2 regions of the Dactylosporangium sp. NPDC000244 genome follow, and region 2 is predicted to be linked to the other one. Evidence: riboswitches for the same ligand, from Rfam matches in the RefSeq annotation. Region 2 holds a riboswitch; the other holds the start of a gene.
The links. Region 2 has a riboswitch for S-adenosylmethionine ahead of thrC (threonine synthase). Riboswitches for the same ligand answer to the same signal wherever they lie in the genome.
Positions count from the first base shown of each region.

Region 1 (14,121 bases), on a different contig from region 2:
ACGTTGGCACGCATCGAGGCGGTAGCGTCGCAAGCGTGACAGCACAACCCGCCGCTGGTTACCAGGCGTCCACCGGCGCTCAATCCGCTGCCCCGACCGGCGACGCGACCCCCGACGCCCTGCCGATCCGGCTCCTGCACGACCGGGTGCTCGTCCGGCTCGAGGGCGCCGAGGGCGAGCGCCGGCACATCTCCGGCATCGTGATCCCCGCGACCGCCTCGGTCGGCAAGCGGCTGTCGTGGGCGACCGCGGTCGGCGTCGGGCCCAGCGTGCGCTCGATCGTCGCGGGCGACCGGGTGCTCTTCGACCCCGAGGAGCGCTCCGAGGTGGAGCTGCAGGGGCGCGACTACGTGCTACTGCGCGAGCGGGACGTGCACGCGGTCGCGGCCCGGCGCGTCGAGCCGGACTCGACCGGCCTCTACCTGTGACGCCGACCGGCGCGCGGCCCTGGTAGGTCGCGCGCCGGGTGGCGGTCAGCGGTAGTAGTACGGGGCGGCGAACGCCGGCGGGGGCGGCGGCGGGGCCAGCGAGACGGGCACGGGCACCACCGGGGTGGCCGGGGCGTCGAGGACCCGCACGACGCCGTCGGGGAAGGTGATGTGGTAGCGCGTGCCGTCCCACACCGCCCGCGGCGACTGAGGGTCGCGGCCGACGAAGACCTGGCGATACGCGTCGAGCGCGGTCAGCAGCTGCCGCTCCTCGGCGAGCGCCTCCATGCGCCGCTTCGGCTCCTTGTCCAGGCCGCGATGGAGGCCGTCGCGCAGGAGGGCCAGCCGCGTCGCGTCGAACTGGAACGCCCGCATCGCCTTGGCGCCCGCGTCGCCGGCGACCCGTTTGGCCCAGCGGCGGGCGGACAGGCGGCGGCCGAGCGTGCCCAGCGCGGCGACCTCGGGCGGCGAGAACCATCCGGCCCGGGCATATTCGCCGAGCACGCGCTCGGTCAGCTTGCCCTCGTTGGAGCGCAGCCACAGGGCGAAGCCGACCATGCACAGGAAGATCGGCATCATGACGGCGAAGTAGCCGTAGAGCAGGACCCACGCGCTCGTCGACGCCGTCACCGACATGAGGTTCCACGAGCCGTGCAGCATCATGGCGACCAGCAGGCCGGCGAGCGGGGCGAGGAAGCGCACCGGCCGGGCCGAGGAGCGCGAGGCGAACCCGAGGCCGATGCCGGTCATCGAGGTGAACAGCGGGTGGGCGAACCCGGTCATGAGGATCCGCACGATGAAGATGCCCACCAGCGCCGCGGCCCCGGTGACGGGTCCGGACTTGTCGGCGGCCTCGCCGTAGCCCTTGAAGCCGAGGTACAGGATGTTCTCGACCATCGCGAACCCGGTCGCGGAAAGTCCACAGTAGACGATCCCGTCGATGATGCCGGAGAACGCGCGCGGGCGGCGCCAGAACAGCAGCACCGGGCCGAGGGCCTTCATGCTCTCCTCGATCAGCGGCGCGACGATCACGGCGACCAGCGCGTCGGAGAGCCCGGCCTTCTCGGCGAAGTACGAGCCGGCGGTGTTGACCACCAGGGCCACCCCGGTCGCGACGAAGGCACCCCAGCCGAAGACGAAGACGAGGTACTTCACCGGCTCCGGCTCGTACCGATCCAGCCACAGGAAGCAGGAGACCAGCACCGGCACCGGGATCACCGCGGAGGCCACGCCCACGACCAGCGCCGTCCACCCGCCGCTGAAGCCGAAGAACGCGAGCACGGCGACGCCGCAGGCCGCGATGAAGCTCATGACGCCGATCAGCGTCCAGAGCCGGCGCCGGTCGGAGCGCTTCGCGGGCGGGGCGGCGGCCAGGGCGAGCGCGGCCGTCGGGTATTCCTGGCGGCCCGTCGGCGGCTCGACCGCCTCGGTCACGTTGGGCACCGCGGGCGCCATCGCCGGGCCGGACGACTGCCCGGCCGGGATCTGGGGCGTCATCGGCCGGCCCCACTCGGCACCGGGCGCCGGCTGTCCCCAGGCGCTCGGAGGCGCCGACGCCGGCTCGACGGCCGGCGGCGCGGAGGCGGGCTGACTCCACGCCGGCCGCCCCCACTCGGGCTGCGCGGCCGGCGGAGCTGAGGCCGGCGGGGCCGAAGCGGGCTGCGGCGGGGAGGGCTCCGGGTTCGGAGGCGGTGGGACGGAGGCTGGCGAGCCCCAGCCGGAGGGTGTCGCCGGAGCGCTCGGGGAGGCCCACGGGGACGCGCCCGGCGGCGAGGCGGCGGGCGGCCCGGACGCGGGCTCGGGCGAGGACGGCGTCCCATTCGGCGGGAGATCGCTCATGGGGCAACTTTATCCGCGGTACGGTCATGTCAGGTCATGAGTGCCAGCGCACAGCCCCGGCTTGCTGGCCGGCAACCCTCGCGTTCGCGGCGGGGTGCCCCGGGTGATGACCCGGCCCGGCACGCGGTGTGCCGAGCAAGCGCGAACGAAAGGGCTGCCCTGTGTCCGAAATTCTCACGCCCGGCGAGGTCAAGCTGTCCGACGGGCGCAGCGTCGACTTCGCCAACCTCGACGTCGCCGCGACCGCCCCGTGTCTGCGGGTCGTCGCCGACGCCGTCGCGGACCTGCTGCCCTACTACGGCAGCGTCCACCGCGGCGCGGGTGCCCTGTCGGAGCGCTGCACGCGGGAGTACGAGCAGGCGCGCGAGACCGTCGCGGACGTCCTCGGTCACGGCCCGGACGACACGGTGATCTTCACGCGCAACACCACGGACGCGTTCAACCTGCTCGCGCGGGCGGTCCCGGCGGGCACCACGGTCGTCACGTTCGACGCCGAGCACCACGCCAACCTGCTGCCCTGGCGCGACGCGATCCGGCTGCCGGCGCCCCGCACGCCGCGGGAGGCCGTCGAGGCGCTGGAGCTGTGCCTGTACCAATTGCAGAACCCCAACGTCCTCGTCAGCGTCACCGCGGCGAGCAACGTGACCGGCGAGGTGTGGCCGGTCGAGGCGCTGGCCGAGGTCGCGCACCGCCACGGCGCCCGGATCGCCGTCGACGCCGCACAGCTCGCCCCGCACGCCCCCGGTCGGCTCGCCGGGCTCGGCGCGGACTACGTCGCGTTCTCGGGGCACAAGCTCTACGCGCCGTTCGGGGCGGGCGTGCTCGCCGGGCGGGCGGACTGGCTCGACGCGGCCGAGCCCTACCTGGCCGGCGGCGGGGCCAGCGCCCACGTCCCCGGCGACGGGCCCACGCGCTGGGCCACCGGCCCCGCCCGCCACGAGGCCGGCACCCCCAACCTCCTCGGCGCGGTCGCCCTCGCCACCGCGCTGCGCGCCCTGCGCGACCGCGACCTCGCCGGCGACCTCGCGGGCACCGAGCAGGCGCTGCTGCGCCGGCTCCGCGCCGGGCTCGCCGCGCTGCCGCACGTGGAGGAGCTGCGGCTCTTCCCCGCCGACGCGGAGCGGGTCGGCATCGTCTCCTTCGCCGTGCGGGACCGCGACCCGGGTCAGCTCGCGGTGTCGCTCGGCCGCGACCACGGCATCGGCGTGCGCACGGGCCTGTTCTGCGCGCACCCGCTGACGAACCGCCTGCTGTCCGAGGCCACGGCGCGCCTGACCGGCGAGGCGTCGCCGGAGGTGGCGGCAAGCTGCGAGCCGGGGGGCGGGCAGGCCGTCCGGGCCAGCTTCGGCATCGGCACCACCGAGGAGCACATCGACCGGCTGCTCGCCGCCATTCGGTGATCCTGAAATATACGAAATGTCCGATAAGTCGCGGCGCGTAGCGCCCGACTTATCGGACCAGCAGGAGGTCGCCGCGGGCCGAGACGCGGTCGAGCACCACCGATGGGGTCAGGCCGGCGGCGGTCAGCTCGCCGGCCTCGACCTCGTCCCACGCCAGCGGGGCGCTCACGGTCGGGGTGGGGCCGGCGCGCAGGGAGTACGGCGCGACCGTCGTCTTGAACGCGTTGTTCTGGCTCCAGTCGATGAACACCTTGCCGGGCCGCAGCTGTTTCGCCATCTTCGCGACCACGAGCCGCGGGCGGGCGCGGGCCAGCTCCTCGGCGACCGCCTTCGCGTAGGCGCTCACCTCGTCGGCCGTCTCGTCGCCGGGCAGCGGCACGACGAGCTGCATACCCTTCTTGCCGGAGGTCTTCGCCGCGCACTCGAGGCCGTCGGTGGCCAGGCGCTCGCGCAGCATCAGGGCCACCTCGAAGCACTCCGGCAGCCCCGCGGGCGGGCCGGGGTCGAGGTCCACGACGAGCTGGTCGGGGTCGAGCGGGCGGCCCTCGGCGTCGACCCGCCACTGCGGCGTGTGCAGCTCCAGCGCCGCGAGGTTGGCCAGCCACACGACCGTCGCGAGCTCCTCGACCACGATGAAGTCGATCTGCTCGCGGCCCTTCGAGGAGCCGGGGACCGGCAGCCGGACGGTCCGCACCCACTCCGGCGTCCCGGCGGGCGCGTTCTTCTCGAAGAAGCCGTCGCCCTCGACGCCGTTCGGGTAGCGGGTGCGGGTCAGGGGGCGGTCCCGCAGGTGCGGCAGCAGGGTGGGGGCGATCCGGGTGTAGTAGTCGAGGACCTCGCCCTTGGTGAAGCCGGCGCGCGGGTACAGCACCTTGTCGAGGTTGGAGATGTCCAGCCGCCGGCCGTCGACCTCCACGTGAATCCGGTCAGGCATCGCGGACCTCCTCGGCGCTGAGGTCCGGGCGGATGCGCAGGAAGCGTGGGAAGCGCAGCCGGCCGTCGCGCGTGCGGTGCCCGAACTTCACCTCGACCACCAGGTGCGGGTCCACCCACACGGCGCCGCGGGCGTCCTCGCGCGGCACCGACGCGCCGAACGGGTTCCGGCTCGTCGACAGGGGCTCGAGGGCCGCCAGCAGCGAGCGCTCGGACGCGCCGGAGATGCCGCCGCCCACCCGGCCGCGGTAGGCCAGCCCGCCCGGGACCGGCACCCCGACCAGCAACGCGCCGAGCGCGCGCTTGCCCGGCCGCCAGCCGCCGACCACGAACTCGCAGCTCTCCTCGAGCTTCACCTTGATCCAGTCGGGCGTGCGGACTCCCGGGTGGTACAGCGACTCCGCCCGCTTCGCCACCACGCCCTCGAGCTTGTTCTCCAGGCTCGCCGCCACGGTCGCCGGGCCGTCGTCGAACGACGGGGGCACCATCGCGCGGGAGCCGAGCGGGAGCGCTTCGAGGCGTCGGCGGCGGGTGCGGTACGGCAGCCCGACGAGCTCGTCGCCCTCCGCGCGCAGGGCGTCGAAGACGAGGTACGTCACCGGCACCGTGGCCGCCAGGCGCGCGGCCCGGTTCGGCTCGCGCACGTGCATGCGCTCGGCGAGCACCTGGAACGACGGCTGCCCGGCCTCGTCCATGGCCACCACCTCGCCGTCGAGCACCGAGTCGGCCAGGCCCCGCCCGACGCCGGCGAGCTCCGGGTAGGCGGCCGTCACCTCGGCCCCCGAGCGCGCGAAGAGCCTGGTCACGCCCTCGCGCACGACGGCGATCGCGCGGATGCCGTCCCACTTGAACTCGTACGCCCAGCCGGGCCCGGCGGGCAGGGCACCGGGCGACGCGAGCATCGGAGCCGGCGCAGCTGCCATGCTCCACACGATAGTTCGCCTGCGAGTTCCTCGCGCCCGGCTCGAAACGATGCGAAGCTGAAGATTGCATGGTCGATACGCTGCGGAAAGGATCCTCATGCGCGCGATCTGGAAGGGCGCGGTCTCCTTCGGGCTGGTCTCGATCGCCGTCCGCCTCTACTCGGCGACGGAGGAGAAGGACATCCGCTTCCACCAGGTGCACCGGGAGGACGGCGGGCGGATCAAGTACAAGCGCGTCTGCTCCGTCGACGGCGAAGAGGTCGCCTACGACGACATCGCCAAGGGCTACGACCTGGGCGGCGGCGAGATGGTCATCCTCACCGACGACGACTTCTCCGACCTGCCGCTGACCACCAGCCGCGCGATCGAGGTGCTGGAGTTCGTGCCGACCGAGCAGGTCGACCCGATCCTGTACAACAAGGCGTACTACCTGGAGCCGGAGCAGACCGCGGCCAAGCCCTACGCCCTGCTGCGCGACGCCCTGACCAACGTCGAGCGCGTGGCGATCGTGAAGGTGGCCCTGCGCCAGCGCGAGCAGCTGGCGACCCTCCGCGTGCGCGACAACGTGCTGGTGCTCAACACCATGCTGTGGCCGGACGAGATCCGCGCGGCCAAGTTCGACATCCTCGACGAGGACGTGACCGCCCGCCCCGCCGAGCTCGCGATGGCCGGCTCGCTCATCGAGTCGATGGCGGCCGACTTCGACCCGAGCACCTACACCGACAACTACCGCGAGGCCCTGCAGGAGGTCATCGACGCCAAGGTCGCCGGGCGCGAGGTCGTGCAGCCGGAGGAGGCCGAGGAGGCCCCGGCCGCCGCGGTCGACCTGATGGCCGCGCTGCGCGCCTCGGTCGAACGGGCCCGGGCCGCCCGCGGCGAGGAGCCCGCGGAGCCGGCCGCCTCTGAGGAGGAGGGCGAGGAGCCCACGCCGATCAAGAAGGCGGCGGCGAAGAAGGCGACACCGGCGAAGAAGACGGCGCCGGCCAAGAAGGCCCCGGCGAAGAAGACGGCCGCGAAGAAATCCGCGTGAAGTAGACGGTCGCGGACGCCCGGTCGAGCAGCAGCCCGCCGCCGACGTCGAGCCACTGCGGCGCCGGCGGGGCGAACGGGCGCAGGTCGGCCGGGATGTCCGGGGCGGCCACCGCGGGGCCGTCGGGCGCGGCGGCGGCGCGCTCGGGGGTGAGGACCGCGAGGCCGTTCATCTCGTAGTCCATCGGGCCGATCTCGGGGCAGCTGCGGGCGCGGGCCTCGTGCTCCTGCCAGTGCACGGACCGGATCGGGCGCAGCTGGGGGTACAACTGCTCGATCCTCGCCTTTTCCGTGAAGACCGAGGTCTTCGGCGGCCTGGTGAGGTCGGGGCAGCCCGCGAGCCCCGGCACCCAGTCGCGCAGTGCCAGGGCCACGCCGCAGATCGCGATCACGCAGGCCGACAGCGCCGCGGTGATCGCCAGCGCTATCTTGGCCGGGCGGGTCACCCGTTGATCTGTACCACCTCGAGGGAGCCGCCCGCATAGTCGGACCGCACCCGCTTCTTGTCGAACTTGCCGACGCTCGTCTTCGGCACCGCCTCGATGAACGACCAGCGCTCGGGCAGCTGCCAGCGGGCGACCTTCTCGGCGAGGAACTCGCGCAGGGTCTCGGCGTCGGCGGTGGCGCCCTCGCGGAGCACGACCGTCGCGAGCGGGCGCTCGCCCCACTTGTCGTCGGGCACGCCGACCACGCAGGCCTCGAGCACCGCGGGGTGGGCCATGATCGCGTTCTCCAGGTCCACCGAGCTGATCCACTCGCCGCCGGACTTGATGACGTCCTTGGCGCGGTCGGTCAGGGTCAGGTACCCGTTCGGCGTGAGCGTGCCGACGTCGCCCGTGCGCAGCCAGCCGTCCTCGAACTTGTCCGGGTCCGGGCCGTCCTCGCCGATGTACTGCGAGGTGATCCAGGGCCCGCGCACCTGCAGCTCGCCGACCGCCTTGCCGTCGCTGGGCATCGCCTCGCCGCCGGGGCCCACGATGCGGCCCTCGACACTCGCCGGGATGCGGCCCTGGGTGTAGCGGTACGACCACGCCTCCGGGTAGTCCACGCCGTGCGGGGCCCGGGCGATGGAGCCGAGCGGGGACATCTCCGTCATGCCCCACGCGTGGATGACCTGGATGCCGTACCGGTCCGCGTACGCGTGCATGAGGGCCGGCGGGCAGGCCGAGCCGCCGATGACGACCTCCTTGAGCGAGGAGACGTCGGTCGGGTTCGCGTCGAGGTAGGCCAGCAGGTCCGAGAAGATCGTGGGCACGGCCCCGGCGAACGAGGGCTTCTCGACCTCGATCATCTTGGCCAGCGGCGCGGCCTGCAGGAACCGGTCGGGCATGAGGAGCTGGGCGCCGCTCATCAGCGCCGCATACGGCAGGCCCCAGGCCATCGCGTGGAACATGGGCACGATGGTCAGGTTGCGCATCTGCGGGCCGAGTCCGAAGCTCTCCGCCATGCACACCTCCATCGAGTGCAGGTAGATGGAGCGGTGGGAGTAGGCGACGCCCTTGGGGTTGCCGGTCGTGCCGCTGGTGTAGCACAGCGCCGCCGCGTCGTCCTCGTCCACGGCCGGCCAGTCGAACGTGTCCGGCCGGCCCGCGAGCAACTCGTCCCACGAGTGCACCTCGACGCCGTCCTTGACCAGCTTGGACGTGTCGCCGGCGCCGACCACGACGATGTGCCGCACGGTGCTCAGGTGCGGCAGCACGCCGGCCAGCAGCGGGATCAGCGTCGAGTCGACGATGACCACGCGGTCCTCGGCGTGGTTGGCGATGTAGATCAGCTGCTCGGGGAACAGGCGCAGGTTGAGGGTGTGCAGCACGGCGCCCATGCTCGGCACCGCGAGGTAGGCGACCAGGTGCTCGGCGTTGTTCCACATCAGGGTGCCGACGCGCTCGTCGCCGGTGACGCCGAGCCCGCGCAGGGCGTGGGCCAGGCGGGCGGCCTGGCGACCGATCTCGGCATAGCTCGTGCGCCGGGCGCCCTCGCCGGTCCAGGTCGCGACGTCGGAGTCGCCGTGGACGGTGGAGCCGTGCTGCAGAATGCGGGAGATCAGGAGGGGTGTCTTCATCATCGTGCTGCGCATGACAGCAAAGCTAATGTGCGCTGCGCCACAATGAAACCCGCGAGTAACAATATGTCCTGACGCCCGAGGTGCGGGCCCCGGTCCGGATCGGATCCGCGAAGCGTCCCGATCCGGACTGGGTGCTACGTCCGGACATATTGGCTTACAAGAGGGAACTGTCTAGAACGCGGCGACCTTGGCTTCCATGTCGGACGCGTCGGTCGTCTCGGCCTGGGTGGCGCCCTGCAGCGCCTTGTCCGGCAGCGCCACGGTGATCAGGGTGCCCAGCAGCGCGACGAACGCGGCCGCCAGGAACACCGGGTGCAGCGCGTTGACGAAGAGGTGCTCGACCATCGCCAACTGGGCCGGGGGCAGCGAACGCACCTGGGCCGGCGCGTTGATCGACACGCCCCCGCTCGCCCCGCTGAGCTTGCTGTTCATCACCGCGCCGAGCGCCGCGACGCCGACGGAGCCGCCGAGCGAGCGGAAGAAGGTGGCGGCGGAGGTGCCGGCGCCCATGTCGCGCAGTTCGAGGGAGTTCTGCACGGCCAGGATCAGCGGCTGCATCGCCAGGCCCAGGCCCACGCCGATGACGGTCATGTAGATGAACGCCTGCCACAGCGGGGTGTCGACCTGCAGCGTCGTGAACAGCAGCAGGCCGGAGCCCATGACGACGGTGCCGGCGACCGGGAACCACTTGTAGCGGCCGACCCGGGAGATGATCCGGCCGGACACGATCGACGTCACGATGACGCCCGCCATCATCGGCAGCATGAGCAGGCCCGAGCGGGTCGGGGTGGCGCCCTTGACGATCTGCAGGTACAGCGGCACGTAGATGATCGAGCCGAACATCGCGAAGCCGAGGATGAACGTGGCCGTGTTGGACAGCGAGAACGTGGCCCGCTTGAACAGCCGCAGCGGCAGGATCGGCTCCTCGGCCCGGCTCTCGGCGAACACGAACAGCACGGCGAGCACGACGAACCCGGCGAGCAGGCCGAGGATCTTGGCCGAGTCCCACGCGTAGCCCTCGCTGCCGCCGAGCGACAGGGCCAGCAGCAGCGCGCTGGAGCCGGCCACCATCAGCGTGGCGCCGAGGTAGTCGATGCGGTGCTCGCGGCGGGTGTGCGGGACGAGCCGCAGCACGCGGGCGCACACGAACAGGGCGAAGATGCCCAGCGGCACGTTGATGTAGAAGATCCAGCGCCAGTCGTGCTCGGCGAAGTAGCCGCCGACGAGCGGCCCGGCGACCGAGGAGATGCCGAACACCGCGCCGAAGAGGCCCTGGTAGCGGGCCCGCTCGCGGGGCGCGACGACGTCGGAGACGATCGTGAACGCGAGCGTCATGAGGCCGCCGGCGCCGATGCCCTGCAGGGCCCGGGTCGCGATGAGCTCGGTCATGTTCTGCGAGAGGCCGGCCAGCAGCGAGCCCGCCAGGAAGGTCGCGATCGCGAACAGCAGCACGGGGCGGCGGCCGTAGAGGTCGCTGATCTTGCCGTACAGCGGCGTCGACGCGGTGGAGGCGAGCAGGTATGCGGTGACGACCCAGGAGTAGTGGTCGAGGCCGCCGAGGTCACCGACGATCGTCGGCAGCGCGGTGCCCACGATCGTCTGGTCGAGCGCGGCGAGCAGCATCCCGGTCATGAGACCGCCCATCAGCAGCAGAATCTGCCGGTGGGCGAGGGTGGGCCGGGTCTGTTGCTCCGGCGCGGCGGTGGTCATCGACAATCCCTCTCTTGCGGAAGCCTCTCCGCGATCGACTCGTTCAGCCGGGTGAACAGCGCGGCGAACTCCGCGCGCTGCTCCGGCGTCCAGTCCGCGAGCAGTTCCCGCCAGATGGACAGCCAGCGGTCGCGGTTCTCGGCGAAGACCTCGCGGCCGAGGTCGGTGACCTCGACGAGGCTCGCCCGCTTGTCCGACGGGTCCTGGGCCCGGCCGATGAGCCCGGCGCTCTCCAGCGCGGCGACCTGCCGGCTCACGGTGGACAGGTCGAGGCTCACCTCAGCGGCGAGCGCCGACAGCCGGAACGGTCCGTCGACCGCGATCCGGCTCAGCAGGACGTAGGCCGGGCGCTCGAGGCCGCGGCCGGCGTCATTCCACTTGAGGGTGGCGAAGAGCCGCTCGGACAGCCGGATGAACCGGCCGACCTGCCGCCCGATGGCGGCGTGCTCGCTGTCCTCGTACACGCGCTCCCCCGAAACTCGATACTTGCTTGCCACAAGCATCGGTTTCGAGGGCGGTCGACTTCAAGCTATTTATGCGTGATGCGCGGCACGCCAGAGCATGGCTCGGGTCCGCCGGGGTACGGACCGTCGCTCCCGCCAGACACCGCTCGGCGCTGGCGCGCCGACGCTGCCAGGCCCGCGGTTGGTCACGGTGAGCCGGATATCAGTCCGTGCGCGCCGCTATTCGGCGGGCCTTCACCGACGCTGCCGGGTCTGTGGTTGCCACGGGTGAGCCGGATGCCAGTCCGTGCGCGCGCCGGGTCTTCGGTTGGTCGCGGTGAGCCGGATGCCAGTCCGTGCGCGCCGTTATTCGGCGGGGCCGAACTCGTAGCGGTCCGCGGGGTAGGCCTTGTCGCCGACGACGAGCACGGGCACGCCTTCCTGCATGCTGTGCTCTTTCTTCTCCGCCGGCGTGGGCATGCGGGCGGTCACGACCTCGCCCGAGTGCAGCCAGATGCGCTCGCGCGGCTGGATGGCGCGAACCCGGCTGCGGTAGCCGCGCTTGCTCTCGACGAGACCCTCGCTGCGCAGGTGCGCCATCGCGTCTCGGATGGTGTCGCGACCGACATCATGCTCCTCGGCGAGATACTTCTCCGAGGGCAGCAGACTTCCCGGCGGCAGTTCACCGCTGATGATCTGTTGCCGAATCACGTCCGCGACCTGCCGATACAACGACAGGCCGGAACTCCGGGAGATCATGCTGGCGACCATACGAAGCGAAATCGGCAGGTAACTACCTGGCCTTATGGCCCCACGGACACTTGGTGCTACTATCACCGTAGCGCGAGGCCGGGCTGGGCGGTCAGGCCTCGCGCCACCCGGACCGGGGTGCGGCGGCCGTCCAAACTGCTGCGAGCCGCGCGGTCGCCGCACCCCCCGAGCAGCCGATGGAGGCCTCGCGATGCAGGACGACGAGGAAGAGCTGAGCCCGATCGTGTCCCTGGACCTGCGCGCGATCACCGCGGTCATCACCGAGGACGAGGGCGACCCGATACTGCTAATCGACGACGGCGACGTGCAGATCGAGTTCGCGTCCGGCATGAACGGCAGCTGGGATCACGCCATCATCGGCGCCCAGCGGGTGGCGTCCGCGGCCCTGGAGTTCGCCGCCGTCCTCCGCCGCCGCCCGATCCACCACTAGCCCCCGCACCGCCCGCCCAACGACCAGCCCCGCACAGCCCGCTGAACCGCCGCCGCCCGACCCACCACCAGCCCCGGCACCGCCCGCTCAACCCGCCGCGGTCGCCGCCGCCCGATCCGCCGCTAGTCCCGTGCCGCCCGCCAACCACCACCGCCCGCCCGCCCAACCGCCGCCGCCCGCCCAACCGCCGCCGCCGCTCGCTCAACCCGTCGCCGCCGCCCGATCCACCGCTGATCCCGCGCCGCCCCGCTCAACGAGCAGCCCCGCACAGCCCGCTCAACCGCCGCCGCCCGCCCAACCCGTCGCCGTCGCCGTCGCCGCCCGATCCACCGTTGGTCCCGCGCCGCCCCGGCTCAGCTGCCGCCCACTCGGGCGGCTTTTTTGTTCTGGGGCACAAAAGACGCCGCCCGGGCAGCCTCGGTGTGAGGCTGCACGGGCGGCGAAGGGGTTGCGAGGGGTCTTGAGGGGCCTCAGGCCGCCGAGCGCCGGCGGGAGAGCACTACGAACATCCGGCCCGCGACGACCAGGAGCAGGCCCGCACCGAGGACGAACGCGGCGCGCGAACCGGTCACCGGCAGGCTGTCGCCGCCGCCCGAGCCGCCGCTCACGCCGCCGTAGCCGCCGCCGTTCGAGCCGCCGCCCTGGCCGTAGCCGCCGGACGACGGCGACGCCGCGGCCGCCTCCAGCTGGCAGACGCCCAGGTCCAGGATGGTGGTCTGGTCGGTCTGGTCGCCGTAGCCGCCCGACTTCCACTTCGTGCGCACGATCAGCTTCACGCGGACCGAGTACGCCTTCGCGTAGAGGCCGGACGCGCTCGTCTGCTTCTCCACCGAGCCGAGCTCGACGCGCAGCACGACGGCGCGGGCCGGGCGGGCCGAGCGGCCCTCGGTGTCGCGGACCGTGGACTGACCGCCGCCGACGATCGGCAGGCCGGGCAGCAGGCCCGCGAGCAGCGACTCCGGGATCGCGGTGGCGCCGGCGATGGTGCCGGACAGGGCGCTCGTCGCGCCGCCGAGCAGGTCCAGCAGCGGCAGGCCGGCGACCGGGAGGTTCTCGGCGCGGCCCAGGTCCTCGGCCTCGGTGCGGGAGTTGCCGTCGACGGGGACGACCACGTCGATGTGGGAGCCGGCCGAGTCGACCTTCAGCACGTCGCGGCCCGGCACGCGGACCTCGAGCACGGGCGCCTTGTAGTCGACGGTCTTCTTGGCCCCGGCCGTGACCGTCAGGCTCGGCGGGCTGACGACCCGCACGCCGATCGCTGACGGGCCGCCGGCCAGGAGCGTGAAGTCGGCGATGCCGCCCGTGGCCGTCGCCTTCGCGGCCGTCTTGCCGTCGAGCTTGTCGACCCCGGTCGCGGTCGAGCTCTGGATCGCGCCGAAGCGCAGCAGGGCACGGCCGCCGCGGCCGGGCAGCACCGCCAGGCCGGCCAGGCGGGCGTCGGCGGTGGCTTTGGGGCCGGCCGCCGCAGTGCACTGGGCCGCGTCCTGCCACGTGGCGTGGGCGCGCAGGCCGCCGGTGCCGGCCTGGAGCACGCCGAGGTTGACGCCCTGGACGGGTACCGTCGCCGCCTGCTCGTGCGGCGGGGGCGCCTGCTGGTAGGCGCTGGGGCCGATCAGGCCGGGCGGGAGCACGCCGCTGCTCTGGATGTAGCGCGCGTCGGCCGCGGCCCGGGCCGGGCCGCCCGCGAACCCGGAGTGCGCGGTGGCGGTCCGCAGCTCCGGCAGCGGCGGCGTGTTGAGCCCGATGCCGCGCAGGTCCAGCCCGCCGATCGCGAGCGTGTTGGCGGCGGCCGTGGCGCCGAAGCCCTCGGGGCAGCCGGAGCTCTCCGGCGCGCCCGCCGAGGCGGGAGCCGCTAACGCGACCGGGCTCACTGCTCCGAGGACCCCAGCGGCGGCGAGGGCGACGATCAGTCGGGCTGTTTTTGGGCGCGCGGAAGCTACAGGTGCCGTCATAGCGATGAGGTCCTCCGAGACCGGGGAGTACGGGAGCAAGCCCCGTCAGGGCGTGCCACTGCTGCGCCCAACGAGGCCTTCCCAGCCGGAGTTACGCCACTCTTTGGGGTCTCATCCGCACTAGTAACGACGAAAGCTATGAGATAGGTACGGGGTCGCTCAAAAGTGTCGAGTCGGACTTTTCCCCACTTTTCCCGT
Region 1 covers NZ_JBEPEH010000009.1:173,986-188,106, forward strand. The annotation lists gene ABT369_RS14995 (GroES family chaperonin) at 120-428, shown strand; gene ABT369_RS15000 (PrsW family intramembrane metalloprotease) at 474-1,925, opposite strand; SAM riboswitch class IV at 2,300-2,415, shown strand; gene ABT369_RS15005 (aminotransferase class V-fold PLP-dependent enzyme) at 2,438-3,667, shown strand; gene ligD (non-homologous end-joining DNA ligase) at 3,717-4,601, opposite strand; gene ligD (non-homologous end-joining DNA ligase) at 4,594-5,523, opposite strand; gene ku (non-homologous end joining protein Ku) at 5,621-6,553, shown strand; gene ABT369_RS15025 (hypothetical protein) at 6,456-6,998, opposite strand; gene ABT369_RS15030 (long-chain fatty acid--CoA ligase) at 6,995-8,629, opposite strand; gene ABT369_RS15035 (MDR family MFS transporter) at 8,789-10,327, opposite strand; gene ABT369_RS15040 (MarR family winged helix-turn-helix transcriptional regulator) at 10,324-10,791, opposite strand; gene ABT369_RS15045 (winged helix-turn-helix domain-containing protein) at 11,137-11,529, opposite strand; gene ABT369_RS15050 (hypothetical protein) at 11,732-11,971, shown strand; gene ABT369_RS15055 (hypothetical protein) at 12,442-13,842, opposite strand.
Region 1: linked by a shared signal. The riboswitch ahead of ABT369_RS15005 (aminotransferase class V-fold PLP-dependent enzyme) and the one ahead of thrC (threonine synthase) in region 2 are both predicted to bind S-adenosylmethionine.

Region 2 (14,121 bases):
CATCGACACCCTGGTCACCGACTCCAACGCGACCGACGCCACGCTGGGCGCCTTCCGCGAGGCCGGCGTGAAGATCGTCACCGCCTGACTCCACATTTCCCGGCTCCACCCGCGTCAGAGGGGCGAAGGGGGCGCCGGTGGAATTCGAGGAGTTTCTCAGTGCACGGCTGGCCGCGCTGCTGCGGTACGCCACCGTGCTCGCGTGCGATCCGCATCTCGCGGAGGACATCGTGCAGGAGGTGCTGTCCCGCGCGCAGACCCGCTGGGCGCGGATCAGCGCCGCCGACGTGCCCGAGGCGTACGTCAAACGCATGATCGTCAACGAGCTCGCCTCGTGGCGCCGCCGCCGTGCGGCCCGGGTCGTGCCCATGTCCCTGTCCGCGCTGGACACCGTCGGCGCCCCGCTGGAAGACCCGGCGACCGCCGTCGACGAGCGCGACGCCATGATCCGCCGCCTGGCCGCGCTGCCGGTGCGCCAGCGGATCGTCATCGCCCTGCGCTACTACGAGGGCCTGTCGGACCCGGAGATCGCCGACCTGATCGGCTGCCGCCCGGCGACCGTCCGCAGCCACGCCGCCCGCGGCCTCGCCACCCTGCGCGAATATTCGAGGAGCACGACGTGACCGACGAACCGCTCATCCACGCCGCCTTCGAGGCCATCGCCGCGACCGCGCCGCCGCCCGAGCGGGTGCGCGCCCGGATCGCGGCCCGGGCCCGGGTCCACCGCCAGCGCCGCACGCTCCTGGTCGGCGCGGGTGCCCTCGGCGGCGCCGCGGCCGCGACCGCCGTGGGCGTGCCGCTGCTGGCCCGCTCCGGCTCCGGCGTTCCGGCCGGTCCCGCCGCCCCCTCGGTGGCGGCCGGCACCCCGTTCCGCTTCGGCCCCGGCTGGCTGCCCGACGGGGTCTCCGAGCAGTATCGCCAGGTCACCGTCATGCCCTCGGACGCGGCGTTCTTCGGCTCGCGGCGCAGCTGGCTGCCGCCCGGCGTCGCCTACCCGGAGGACCACTCGCCGGCGCCCGGCATCACCCTGACCATCGGCGAGCGGTTCGGCGACGCCGACGCCGGCGAGCCGGTCACCCTGGGCCAGGCCCGCGGCCGTCTCGCGGTGACGGACATGGCCACGGTGTCGTGGGAGCACGAGGGAACGCCGATCCGGGTCACGGCGTATCAGCTGCCGAACCAGGCCGACCTCGCCGTGCGCGTCGCCCGCTCCCTGACCCGCAGCGCGTCCACGCTCCCGCTCAACCTGACCGTCGGCTTCCCCGCCCGCTTCGGCGGCCGGCTGACGCTGGCCGTGCACCCGCGCCCCGGCGGCTGGCTGACCTCGGTCACCTCGGAGACGCTCGACCGCACCCGGTCCGCCATGGTGGTCGCCTCGACGGGAGAGGCCCCGAAGCACACGTATGCCCAGTTCGGCCGCCCCGGAGGCATCACGCTGTGGGTTCCGGACGAGCAGGATCCCAGCGCCAACTTCACCCGGGACGAGGTGGACCAGGCCCTGATGGACCTGGCGTTCAAGGCCCCGGACCTGAGCTGGGTCGGCGGCCGCGTTGCGTAGCGGGTGATCGAGGCCCTCACCCGATAGGGTGGTCGGCGTGGGTGAGGTGCGGAGGTTGCGGCGCGACGACGTCGCCGCTGCCCGCGTGCCCGCGCAACCGTCCACAGAGGACATCGACGACTTCCTCGACGGCGACGAGCCGGCCCCGGCGCCGGACATCGCGGTCGCCGAGGAGCCGGCCGAGCTCGACGAGCGCGGCAAGGGGATCCTGGCGTTCGAGAAGCGGTGGTGGCGGCAGGCGGGCGCCAAGGAGCAGGCCATCCGGGACACCTTCGGCCTCAGCGCGACCCGCTACTACCAGCTGCTCAACGGCCTGCTGGACAACCCGCTGGCGCTGGCCCACGACCCGATCGTGGTCCAGCGCCTGCGCCGCCTGCGAGCCTCGCGCGCCCGCCGCCGCTGAGCCGGCCGCGCCGGCCGCTCAGCGGGCCCGCTGCTGCTCCGCGTAGTTGGCCAGCCACTCCACCTGCGTCGGGTCGAGCGACGGCCGCACGCGCGAGCGGGCCAGCTCCACGTGCGCCGCCGTCACCTCGGTCGCGTCCAGGGACTCGCGCATCGCGGCCAGGGCCGACTCCCGCACCAGCGCCGCGCAGTCCGCGGCCGAGAAGCGGTCCAGCGATGCGGCCAGGGCGGCGAGGTCCACGTCCGGCGCGAGCGGCACCGACTTGGCCGCCGCGCGCAGGATCTCGGCGCGCGCGTCGGCGTCCGGCGGCGGCACGAAGACCAGGCGCTCCAGGCGGCCCGGGCGCAGCAGGGCCGGGTCGACCAGGTCGGGGCGGTTCGTGGCGCCGATGACCACGACGTTGCGCAGCGACTCGACGCCGTCGAGCTCGGTGAGCAGGGCCGCGACCACGCGGTCGGTCGTGCCGCCGTCGGTCGCCTGGCCACGGGTCGGGGCCAGGGCGTCCACCTCGTCGAGGAAGACGAGGGTCGGGGCGGCCTCGCGGGCCCGGCGGAACAGCTCGCGGACCGCCCGCTCCGACTCGCCGACCCACTTCGAGAGCAGCTCGGCGCCCTTCACCGAGAGCACGTTGGCCTTGCCGGTGCCCGCGATCGCCTTGACCAGGAAGGTCTTGCCGCAGCCGGGCGGGCCGTAGAGCAGCACCCCGCGCGGGGGCTCGACGCCGAGGCGGGAGAAGGCGTCGGGGTAGGACAGCGGCCACAGCACCGACTCGGTCAGCGTCTGCTTCACGTCCACCATGTCGCCGACGTCGTCCAGGGTCACCTTGGCCAGCTCGAGCGAGCTCTCGGCCATCGACGTCGGCCGGACCACCTCCAGGGCGGCCTCGAAGTCGGCCATCACGACCTTCGGGGTCTCGGCCTCGCGGCGATGGCGCAGCGCAGCGCGTACACCCGCCTCCCGGGCCAGCGCGGCGAGGTCCGCGGCCACGAAGCCGGGCGTGCGGGAGGCGACGTCGTCGAGCTTCACGTCGTCGTCCAGCGGCATGCCGCGGGTGAGCACCGCGAGCTGCTCGCGGCGCAGGGCGGCGTCGGGCAGCGGCAGCGAGATCTCGTGGGCCAGCAGCTCCGGGGAGTGCAGAGCCGGGTCGACCGACTCGGGGCGGCTGGTGGTGCACACGACCGCCTCGCCCTCGCGGATCAGCTCGCCGAGCAGCTGGCGGAAGACGGTGGACAGCGGGCCGGGCTGGTCGCGCGGGGCGAGCGCGTCGACGTCGGAAACAAGAAGAATCGCCGGACGATGCTCGCCGTCTGCGCCACGCATCTCGTCGGCCGCCTTGCGCAGGCGCGCGGCCGCGTCGTTGTTGGTCAGGGCGGCGATCTCGGGCGCCCACAGCGCCACCACCTGGGCCTCGACCTGGGCCGCGACCGCGTGCACGAGCGCGGACTTGCCCGAGCCGGCCGGGCCGGTGACCAGCACGCCGAGCGAGACGGTGGTGCCGAGCTTGGCCAGCACCTCGCCGTGGTGGAAGCCGAGGTCGAGCAGCTCGATGAGCTGTTCGCCCTGGGCGCGCAGGCCCGGCAGGTCGTCGAGGGTCGGCGCCGGGCCGGCCGGGGTCACGGTCGGCGTGGCCGGGGCCGGGGCGGAGCTGGGCGTGGCCATCACGCCGCCCGGGGCGTGTGTCGCATGGCCATGCAGCCAGCCGACCGCGGTGTCCATGGTGACCAGCGCGGCGCCGGCCGGCTCGGCCGCCTCGACGCTCAGCAGCGCGCTGGTGAACGCGTAGCCGACGGTGTTGGACAGGCTGCGCCGGGCCGCCTCGACGAGACCGCGGTCGACCATGTGGACCGCCGGCGCCGACACCGACAGGGTGCCCAGCGAGACGTCCTGGGGCAGCAGCGACACGTTGTCGCCCACCGTGACGACCTTGCCCAGCAGCGCCAGGCGCAGCATCTCCGGCGACACGACCGCCATGATCTCGGACGGCCCGGACAGCGTGACCGTTCCGGCCGCGCGCAGCGGGGCGGTCGCGACGGTGACCTGGCCGCCGTCGCGCAGGCCGAGGTTGCCCAGCAGCAGGTCGTCGGCGTAGAGCAGGGCGCGGCTGGCCCCCGGCTCGGCCACCGCGACGATCCCGGCCGAGGTTCGCCGCCCGGTGAGCGTGACCGGGTCGCCGGGGCGCAGCCCGAGCGCCGTGAGCACCTCCGGGTGCAGGCGCACGACCCCGCGGCGGGCGTCGAGCGCGGCCGGGCGCAGGCTGGCAGTCAGGGTCAAGGTCGCCGACACGCGTTCGAGCGTAGCTGTTGCTGTGAAGGGGCTGAGTCTTTCCACTTTCCGCAACATCCGGTGCGTACGTTTGGTCAATGCGATTTCGTCTCCCGAGCCTCAGCCGGCGCCAGATCATCGCCGGCGCCGTCGGGATCGTGCTGGTCGCGGGGCTGGTGGGGTGGGCCGCGGCCCCCGCGCCGAAGAGCTACCGCACCACCGACCAGATGCTTACGGTCCGCACCGGGCCCGGCGACACCGACGAGGTCACCCTCGACTCGACGCTCTACCTGCCCAAGTCCGCGAGCTCGGCGGCCCCGGTGCCGGCGATCCTGCTCGCGCACGGCTTCGGCGGCACGAAGCAGAGCGTGAAGAGCGACGCCGAGTTGTACGCCGAGCAGGGCTACGCCGTCCTGGCCTGGACGGCCCAGGGCTTCGGCCGCTCGACCGGCGAGATCCACCTCGACAGCCCCGACTGGGAGGTGAAGGACGCCCAGCGGCTCATCGACTGGCTCGCCGCGCGGCCCGACATCGCCAAGTCCGGCAACGACCCCAAGGTGGCCGCGGTCGGCGGCTCCTACGGCGGGGCGCTGGCGCTGATGCTGGGCGCCCAGGACACCCGGGTCGACGCCATCGTGCCGATGATCACGTGGAACGACCTGGTCAACGTGTTCCTGCCCGGCGGGGTGTTCAAGAAGCAGTGGGCCGGGCAGTTCTTCGGCGCCTCCGAGAACCCGGGAAACCCGCAGTGCGGGCGCTTCGCGGCCGACGTCTGCCGGGCCTACCTCGACATCGCCACGACCGGGAAGGCCACCCCGGCCGCGGAGGCCCTGCTGCGCAAGTCCTCGCCGTCGTCGGTGCTGGAGAAGATCAAGGCGCCGACGCTGCTGGTCCAGGGGCAGGTCGACACGCTGTTCCCGCTCAGCGAGGGCGACGCGAACGCGCGCGGCATCGCGGCCACGGGCACCCCGGTGCGGGTCGCGTGGTTCACCGGCGGCCACGACGGCGGCACCGGCCCGCAGTCCGAGGTCGACCGGCTGAAGCTGCTCACCGGGCAGTGGCTCGACCACTACGTGAAGGGCAACGGCAAGGCGCCGGAGAACAGCTTCACCTACTCGCGCGTCTCCGGCCTCAACGCCCAGGGCCGCGGCCTGGTCACCGCCGCCTCGAAGGTGGACACCTACCCGGGCATCACCGGCGCGGGGACCACGGTGGACCTGAGCGGGCCGGCCCAGCCGATCGCCAACCCGCCGGACGGCAACCCGGCGGGGATCTCGTCGCTGCCGCTGGCCGGACTGTCGAGCCTGCTCGGCTCCAGCGGCCTGGCCTCGGGCGTCTCGCGGGAGATCCCTGGCCAGCACGCCGACTTCGTCTCGGCCCCGCTGGGCGCCGCGCTCGACACCGCCGGCGCGCCGCGGGTCAAGATCCGCGCGGCGTCCCCGACCGGCGAGGCGACGCTGTTCGTGAAGCTCTACGACCTGCCGTCCAAGGGCACCCCGTCGATCCCGGACGGGCTGATCGCCCCGATCAAGCTGACGGGCCTGCCGAAGGACATCGCGGATGCGGTACCGATCACCGTCATCCTCCCCGCCGTCGTGCACCGCTTCGAGGCCGGCAGCCGGGTCGGGATCACCGTGGCGACCGCCGACACCGCCTACTGGTCGCCGCCGGAGCCGGTCGTCTACACCGTCGCGGTCGACGGGGCGATCACCCTGCCCGCCGCCGCCGGGACGCCGATCGCGAACCCGGACGTCATCTGGCGGTACGTCCTGGCCGCCCTCGTCGCCGCGATCGCCCTCGCGCTCGTGATCGCGCTGCTGGTGGCCCGCGGCCGGGCCCGGCGCATCGATCGCAGCGTCGACACCGAGCACGTGGACACGCCGCTCGTGGTGCGGGGCCTGCGCAAGGAGTACAAGGACTTCGTCGCCGTCTCCAAGGTGGACTTCACCGTCCACAGGGGACAGGTCGTCGGTCTGCTGGGGCCGAACGGGGCCGGCAAGACCACCTCGCTGCGCGTGCTCATGGGCCTGACCCGGCCCACAGCCGGCGAGATCCTGGTCTTCGGGCACCGGCTGCTGCCCGGCTCGCCGGTGCTGTCCCGGGTCGGCGCGCTCGTCGAGGGGCCGGGCTTCCTGCCCCACCTGACCGGGGCGCAGAACCTGGAGCTGTACTGGCGCGCCACCGGCCGGCCCGCGGCGGACGCGCACTTCGAGGAGGCGTACGACATCGCCGGGCTCGGCAACGCGGTGCACCGGCGGGTGAAGACGTACAGCCACGGCATGCGCCAGCGCCTCGCGATCGCCCAGGCCATGCTCGGCCTGCCGGAGCTGCTGGTGCTCGACGAGCCGACGGACGGGCTCGACCCGCCGCAGATCGCCGAGATGCGCAAGGTGCTGCGCCGCTACGCCACCGGCGGCCGGGCCGTGCTGGTCTCCAGCCACCTGCTCGCCGAGGTGGAGCAGACCTGCACCGACGTGGTGGTCATGCACCGGGGCGAGGTGGTCGCGGCCGGGCCGGTCGAGGACATCGTGGGCGACTCGCCGACGGTGCAGCTGGACGTCTCCGACGTCGACGAGGCCGAGAAGGTGCTGGGCGAGGTGGCCGGGGTGCGCTCGGTGGCCTGGTCCGGTGGGCGCGGGCTGGTCATCGACATCGACGGCACGCCGCGGGCCGAGGTCGTCGCGGCGCTCGTGCGGGCCGGGGTCGGCATCGACCGGGTCACGCCGCGGCGGCGGCTGGAGGATGCGTTCCTGTCCCTGGTGGGCGGGGACACCAAGGCGAGCGGGGAGCGGGAATGAGCGGTACGGAGCGAAGCGGAGTGGCCGCTCGTCAGCAGCACAGGTTCAGCTCAGGCCGGCGCCGGAGCGAAGCGGAGGTGTCGGCATGAGCACCACGGAGGTTGTCGGGGGCGCGGCCGGGTATCGGCCGGGCGCGACCCTCTCGCTGTGGACGGAGATCCGCCGGCAGGGCTCGCGGCGGCGCACCCAGCTCGCGCTGGGCTTCATGGTGCTGCTCCCGCTGATCATCCTGACCGCGTTCCAGCTCGACAGCGGCAACTCGAACGACAACGGCGGCGGGGGCGGCGAGTTCTCCCGCCTGTCCGACCTGGCCACGAGCGGCGGGCCGAACTTCACCCTCTTCACCCTGCTCGTCTCGGCCGGCTTCCTGCTCGTCGTCGTGGTGGCGCTCTTCCACGGCGACACCGTGGCGTCCGAGGCGAGCTGGGGGAGTCTGCGGTACCTCCTGGCGATGCCGGTCCCGCGCTCCCGCCTGCTGGGCATCAAGCTCGCCGTGTCGATGCTCTACAGCCTCGCGGCGATCCTGATCCTGGTGGCGACGGCGCTCGCCGCGGGCACCCTGCGCTACGGCTGGGCGCCACTGAGCGCACCGATCGGCGGCGAGATCGCGGCCGGGACGAGCATCGTGCGGCTGATGGAGATCGTGGCGTACCTCTGCGTCACCCTGCTCGTCGTCGCCTCCCTCGCGTTCCTGCTCTCGGTGTCGACCGACGCCCCGCTCGGCGCCGTCGGCGGGGCGGTGCTCCTGCAGATCCTGTCGAACATCCTCGACCAGATCACCGCGCTGGGAAACCTGCGCACCGTGCTGCCGACGCACTACGCCGACGCCTGGCTGGGCCTGCTGTCGAGCCCGATGCAGACCGACGACCTGGTCAAGGGCGCGATCGCGTCCCTGGTCTACGCCACCGTCTTCTTCTCATTGGCCTGGTGGCGCTTCCTGCGCAAGGACGTCGTGAGCTGACCAGCATTGGACGGGCCCCTACCGGCGGGTAGGGTGCCCGTCCATGCGGATCTCCGCCTTAGCCGGCGCATGTGCCCTGGCCGTGGGGCTCGCCGCCCTCGCGGCCGGGCTGTACTACGACCAGACCCACCTCTACGAGTGGACCCACTTCGCCCAGAGCTCGAACCTGACCCGGGGCCCGGTGGAGGCGCAGACCGCGAAGATCTTCACGCTCATCGGCGCGATCGCGAGCGCGTTCGGCGCCACAATAGCCGCGGGCAGCACGGTCATGGCCCGCCTCGGCGGCCGCACCGGCCGGTGGATGCTGCGGCTCGTCTCGGTCCTGCTGCTGGTGCTGATGCTCCTGGTCGCGGTCGTGCTGGTGGTCGCCTCCATCTCCGGCGAGCCGCCGGTCGCGATCATCGAGACGCCGTGGTGGCTGCTGACCGCCGAGTGGGCCGCCCTCGGCGTCGCCATCGTGGGCGCCGGCACCGCGACCGCCCAGCTGTGGCGCTTCGTGCCCGCGACGGACGACGCCCGGGCCGCCTGAGCCTTATCGTCGTCGCCGTGAGGCTGATGCTCGCCGTCATCGCCGCCGTCTGCGCGGAGCTGATCGCCCTGGCGCTGTTCCTGCCCGGCTTCATGCACCAGGTCTCCGCGAGCCAGGCGATCGCCGATCGGATCGACCCGAACCGGTCGATGACCAACACGGTGGCCGAGAGCGAGCTCTCCCTGGGCGGCACGTTCATGATCCTGGTGCTCGGCGGGCTCGGCCTGGCCACGATGGCCGCCCTCCTCGGCTACGTCACCGGCCGCGGCCGCGCCCTCGCCCGGCTGCGCGCCCTGGTGGCGACCGCGGCCGGGGTCGTCGTGTGGTACCTGCCGAACTGGTACGGCGTCGTCCCGCCGCCCGAGCCCGAGTGGCGCGGGCACTACTGGACCCTGGTGGCCGCGCTGCTCACCGGCATCGTCGCGCTGGTCGTGCTGGGCCGCCCCCGCGAGCGGCACGGGCTGGAGGAGTCGTGGGCGTGATGCTCGCGGTCGCCGTGGCGGTGCTGGCCGAGGTGGCCGGGCTGGTCGTGGCCGCGCTCGGGTTCGCGGCCGAGCCGTGGCGCCCGGGCGGGGCGGTGCTGGGCTGGGCGCTCGCGGGCCTGGCGGCGCTCACGCTCGCGGCGCTGCTGCAGTACCTCATCGGCCGCCCGGCCTCCCTGCACCGCCTGCGGGCGCTGGTCGCGCTCGGGCTCGGGCTCGCCGCCGGCGACCTGCCCGCCTGGGCGCCCGCCGGGCTGGTGGTCGCGGCCCTGGCCGGGGCCGCCGGGCTCGCGGTGCTGCGGCTGCCCCGCGACCGGCACGGGCTGGACGAGGACTACCGGCCGGAGTCGCTGGGGTGGCTCCAGCCGCGCCCGGGCGCGCTCGCCCGGCGGCGGGTCGCCGTCTCGGCCGGAACCGGGGCCGCGATCGCGCTGCCGGTCGCCGCGCTGCACGCGGCCGCGGGGGCGGTGCTCGGGCCGTCCGGGCTCGCCGACGGCTGGTCGATCGCGGTCCCGCTGGTGCTGTTCGGGGGCGCGCTCGCGGTGGCGACGGCGGCGTACCTCGACGGTCCGGTGGCCGCGCGCCTCGCGGTGCGGCTGGTGGTCGCGGCCGGCGCCGGGGCCGGGCTCGCGCTCGGCGCCCTGGTCACGGGCGGCCCGGGACCGGCGACGGCGGGCGTCTCGGTGCTGGTCACCGCCGGGCTGGCGGCGTTGCTGCTCGGCCCCGACCCGCGCCGGGCGGAAGCCGCAGCAGAGGCGGAAGCCGCGGACGAAGCGGAAGCCGCGGAAGAAGCGGCAGAAGCGGAAGCCGCGGCAGAAGCCGGGGAAGCAGAAGAAGCCGGGGAAGCAGAAGGAGCGCGGGACGAGGCTCAGGCGGTGTAGCCGGGGACGGTCACCATCGGGGGGCGGTCGGGGTGGGCGACGGCCGTCTCGTGCGGTACCACCGCCGAATCCCGCCGCTCGAACTGCGTCAACGTCGGCCAGAGGGAGTGGCTCGGCGACACGCGGGCGTTGATCGTCTGCAGGATCGTCGCCGCCATGCGGCCCAGCGCGGCCGTGTCCTGGTGGCCGTGGGTGCGCTGGCCCAGGTCGACCTGGGCGACCGCGTCGAGCCCGTGCGCGCGCCAGGCGTCGATGAGCAGGCCGGTCTCCACGCCGTAGCCGGCCGCGAACGGCAGCGACTCGAGCAGGGTGCGGCGGGCCGCGTACTCGCCGGCGAGCGGCTGCACGACCCCGGCCAGCTCCGGGAAGTGCGCGTTGAGCAGCGGGCGGGCGGCCAGCTCGGTGACCCGGCCGCCGCCGGCCGCGGAGACGTCGAGCAGGGGCCGGTCGTAGAACGCCTTCACCATCAGGGTCGCCGGGTCGGCCAGCAGCGGGCCCAGCAGCCCGGTCACGAAGTGGGGCCGGAAGTCGGTGAGGTCGGCGTCGACGTACACCAGGATGTCGCCCTTGGTGACGGCGAGCGCCTTCCACAGCACCTCGCCCTTGCCCGGCCGCGAGCCGGTCGCCGGGAGGATGTCGTCGCGGTGGTGCACGGTGGCGCCCGCGGCCGCGGCGACCTCGGCGGTGCGGTCCACCGAGCCGGAGTCGACCACGATCAGCTCGTCGACCAGGGGGCCGAGGCTGCGCACCCCGGTGACGATCTCCCCGACCGTGGGCTCCTCGTCGAGCGCGGGCAGCACCACGCTGACCCGGGTGTCACCCTTCGCCGCGAGCACCTCGTCGGCCGGCCAGTCGGGCCAGCGGGAGGTGCGCCGCGTGAACCAGTCCGCCGCCGCAGGGTGCATGCCTGAAACGCTAGCCCGGCCCAGCTCGTGAGATGACTCATACCCGGGGGCCGGTGGTGCCCCTTACACTCGGGTACAGCTGCACCCACAACTCAATACCTCATCCAGAGGGGCAGAGGGATACGGCCCGATGAAGCCCCGGCAACCCCTGCGACGTGTGCTCGAAGACGAGGCTTGTCGCGGTAGGTGCCAAATCCGTCCCGGTGCACGCCCGTGCGCTTTGGGAAAGATGAGAGGAAGGCCTCTGCCATGACCTCGACGCTCAGCGTCTTCACCGACTCGCCCGCCCGCAACCTGGTCTGCCGCGGGTGCGGGGCGACGTTCCCGCTCGCCGCGCAGCACGCGTGTTACGAGTGTTTCGGCCCGCTCGAGGTCGGCTACGACGCGGCGGCGCTGGCCAAGGTGACCCGCGAGCAGATCGAGGCGGGGCCGAAGAACATCTGGCGCTACGCGCCGCTGCTGCCCGTCGGGCTGGACCCCGAAACCCGCGTGACCCTGGACCCGGGCCTGACGCCGCTGGTGCGGGCCGACGGGCTGGGCCGGGAGCTCGGGTTCACCGCGCCGCTCTACGTCAAGGACGACTCCGCCAACCCGACGCACTCGTTCAAGGACCGCGTCGTGTCCGTGGCACTGACCGCGGCGAAGGCGCTGGGCTTCACGCGCTACTCCTGCGCCTCCACCGGCAACCTCGCCAACAGCGTCGCCGCGCACGCCGCGCGGGCCGGCGTCCCCTCGACCGTGTTCATCCCGGCCGATCTGGAGCCCGGCAAGGTCGTCATGACGGCCGTGTACGGCGGCGAGGTCGTCGCCATCGAGGGCTCCTACGACGAGGTCAACCGCCTGTGCTCGGAGCTCACCGAGACCGACGAGTTCGAGAACACCGCGTTCGTCAACGTCAACGTGCGGCCCTTCTACGCCGAGGGCTCCAAGACGCTCGGCTACGAGGTGGCCGAGCAGCTCGGCTGGCGCATCCCGGCCCAGGTGGTCATCCCGATGGCCAGCGGCGAGCTGCTCACGAAGATCGACAAGGCGTTCGCCGAGCTCGTCGAGATCGGGCTCGTCCCGCCGACCGAGTGGAAGGTGTTCGGCGCCCAGTCGGCCGGCTGCAACCCGATCGCGAAGGCGCTGCACGACGGCACCGACGAGATCACCCCGGTGAAGCCGACCGGCATCGCCAAGTCCCTCAACATCGGCGACCCGGCCGCCGGGGTCTACGCGCTGGAGTCCGTGCGGCGCACCGGCGGATGGATGGAGTACGTCGGCGACGACGAGATCCGCGAGGGCATCCAGCTGCTCGCCCGGACCGCCGGCGTCTACGCCGAGACGGCCGGCGGGGTCACCACCGCGGTGCTCAAGAAGCTCGTCGAGTCCGGCAAGCTCGACCCGAACGCGGAGACGGTCATCTTCAACACCGGCGACGGCCTCAAGACCCTCGATGCGGTCGCCGACCGGGCCGTTCCCACGCACCGGGTCAAGCCGTCGCTGAAGTCGGCCCGCGAGGCCGGTCTGCTCGGATGATTTTTTCGCTCCCGCGATCACGGTCCGTTGATCTGCAGAGAGCGCTTCCACACTTGGACGAGGGGTGCCTCGTCCAAGTGGGGGAGATGATCGATACCGAGCGTAGTCGTTGCTGCGCGGAATGTCGGATGGGTGACTTGACGCCCTAGGTCCCGGGGTTCAGGATGCTCGGTGCGGGAGGACGTGTCGCCGCGAGATCCCTGGATCCGCGACCACAGCACCGGAGGTGCTGGCGAGCGTCCTCCCGACCATTTCCGGGGATAAATGGATTGCCGGGAGCCGCCGCTCGGCGACACCCTGAGGCCCATGACCCCGCACACGCTCGAGATCGTCGAGGTGCGCGCCGATGACCCGGCGGCCGTCGACGCGGCGTTCGAGATCGTCGGTGAGTCGGTCCACGCGGACCGGCCCGATCTGCCGCCGGAATGCCGGTATCAGTACGACATGCAGTGGCGCGTCCCGCCGCCCCGAGAATTCCGCCACCGCTTCCTGGCCCGGCAGGGCGGCGAGCCGGTCGGTGCCGTCCAGCTCGACCTGCCCCGCCACGAGAACCTCGACAAGGCCCACGTCGACATCCACGTCCGCCCGGCCCACCGGCGGCGGGGCGTCGGCCGGGCCCTCTTCGCGCACGCGGCCGCCGTCGCCCGCGCCGACGGCCGCACGCGGGTGCTCGGCTTCGGCCCGGCCGAACCCGCCGGGTTCGCCGAGTCGTGCGGCATGACGAACGGCCTGCTCGACGCCCGCCGCCGGCTGCTGCTCGCCGACGCCGACGAGGCCGCGCTCGACCGGCTCTACGCGGAGGGCCGGGCGAGGGCCGCCGGCTACCGCCTCGTGCACTGGGGCGACGCGCTGCCGGAGGAGCACGTCGAGGACCTCGCCGCACTGGACAGCTCGTTCGTGACCGAGACCCCGATGGGTGAGCTCGACTACGAGCCCGAGCGGGTCGACGCGGAGCGGCTGCGCACCCAGCACGCCGCGTTTGTGGCCTGGGGCTCGCGGCGCTACGAGGCCGGGCTCGTCCACGAGGCGAGCGGCCGCCTGGTGGCCTGGACCGCGATCAGGGTCGCCCGGACCGTCGACTGGCACGCCTGGCAGCTCATCACCCTCGTGCACCCCGCGCACCGCGGCCGCCGGCTCGGCATCGTGGCCAAGGTCGCCAACCTGCGGGCGATGCGCGCGGCCGAGCCGGCGGTGACCACGATCGACACGTTCAACGCGGCCGACAACTCGTACATGATCGCGATCAACGAGGCGATGGGCTTCCGCCTCGTCGACCACTGGGCCAACTGGCAGGGTCCGATCCGGGACTGAGGTTGCCGGCCGGGGGAACCGTCGCGGGAACTCGTCAGATGGTCGGCGGGCCCGCTCCGCGGTGGCAGGATGGCGCCATGGAGAACTCACACCCCATGTTCGCCAGCCACGCCGACACGCTGGAGCGGGCGCTGACCGCGATCGCCGAGCGTGCGTACTGGTCAAACTATCCCGAGTCGCCCAGCCCGCGCGTCTACGGCGAGCACGCCGCCGCCGACGGCGAGGCGGCGTACAAGGCCTACCTCGGCGCCGACTTCCCCCTCAAGGATCAGCCCGGCATCACCGACTGGGTCGCGACCGAGGCCTCGCCCTTCGGCATCGCGCTCGACGTGCGCTACCCCCACCTCGACCTCGACACCGCGTTCGCCGCGCTCGCCGAGGGCATGCCCGCCTGGCGCGCGGCCGGCCCGCAGGCCCGCACCGGCGTGTGCCTGGAGATCCTGGCGCGCCTGCACAAGGCCGCGTTCGAGCTCGCCAACGCCGTGCACGCCACCACCGGGCAGGCCTTCGTCA
Region 2 covers NZ_JBEPEH010000002.1:30,400-44,520, reverse strand. The annotation lists gene ABT369_RS02725 (DeoR/GlpR family DNA-binding transcription regulator) at 1-88, shown strand, start outside; gene ABT369_RS02720 (SigE family RNA polymerase sigma factor) at 138-623, shown strand; gene ABT369_RS02715 (hypothetical protein) at 620-1,558, shown strand; gene ABT369_RS02710 (DUF3263 domain-containing protein) at 1,587-1,961, shown strand; gene ABT369_RS02705 (AAA family ATPase) at 1,980-4,244, opposite strand; gene ABT369_RS02700 (alpha/beta fold hydrolase) at 4,322-7,021, shown strand; gene ABT369_RS02695 (ABC transporter permease) at 7,107-7,982, shown strand; gene ABT369_RS02690 (hypothetical protein) at 8,026-8,511, shown strand; gene ABT369_RS02685 (hypothetical protein) at 8,529-8,993, shown strand; gene ABT369_RS02680 (hypothetical protein) at 8,984-9,874, shown strand; gene ABT369_RS02675 (glucosyl-3-phosphoglycerate synthase) at 9,862-10,779, opposite strand; SAM riboswitch class I at 10,877-11,015, shown strand; gene thrC (threonine synthase) at 11,029-12,297, shown strand; gene ABT369_RS02665 (GNAT family N-acetyltransferase) at 12,604-13,608, shown strand; gene paaN (phenylacetic acid degradation protein PaaN) at 13,686-14,121, shown strand, end outside.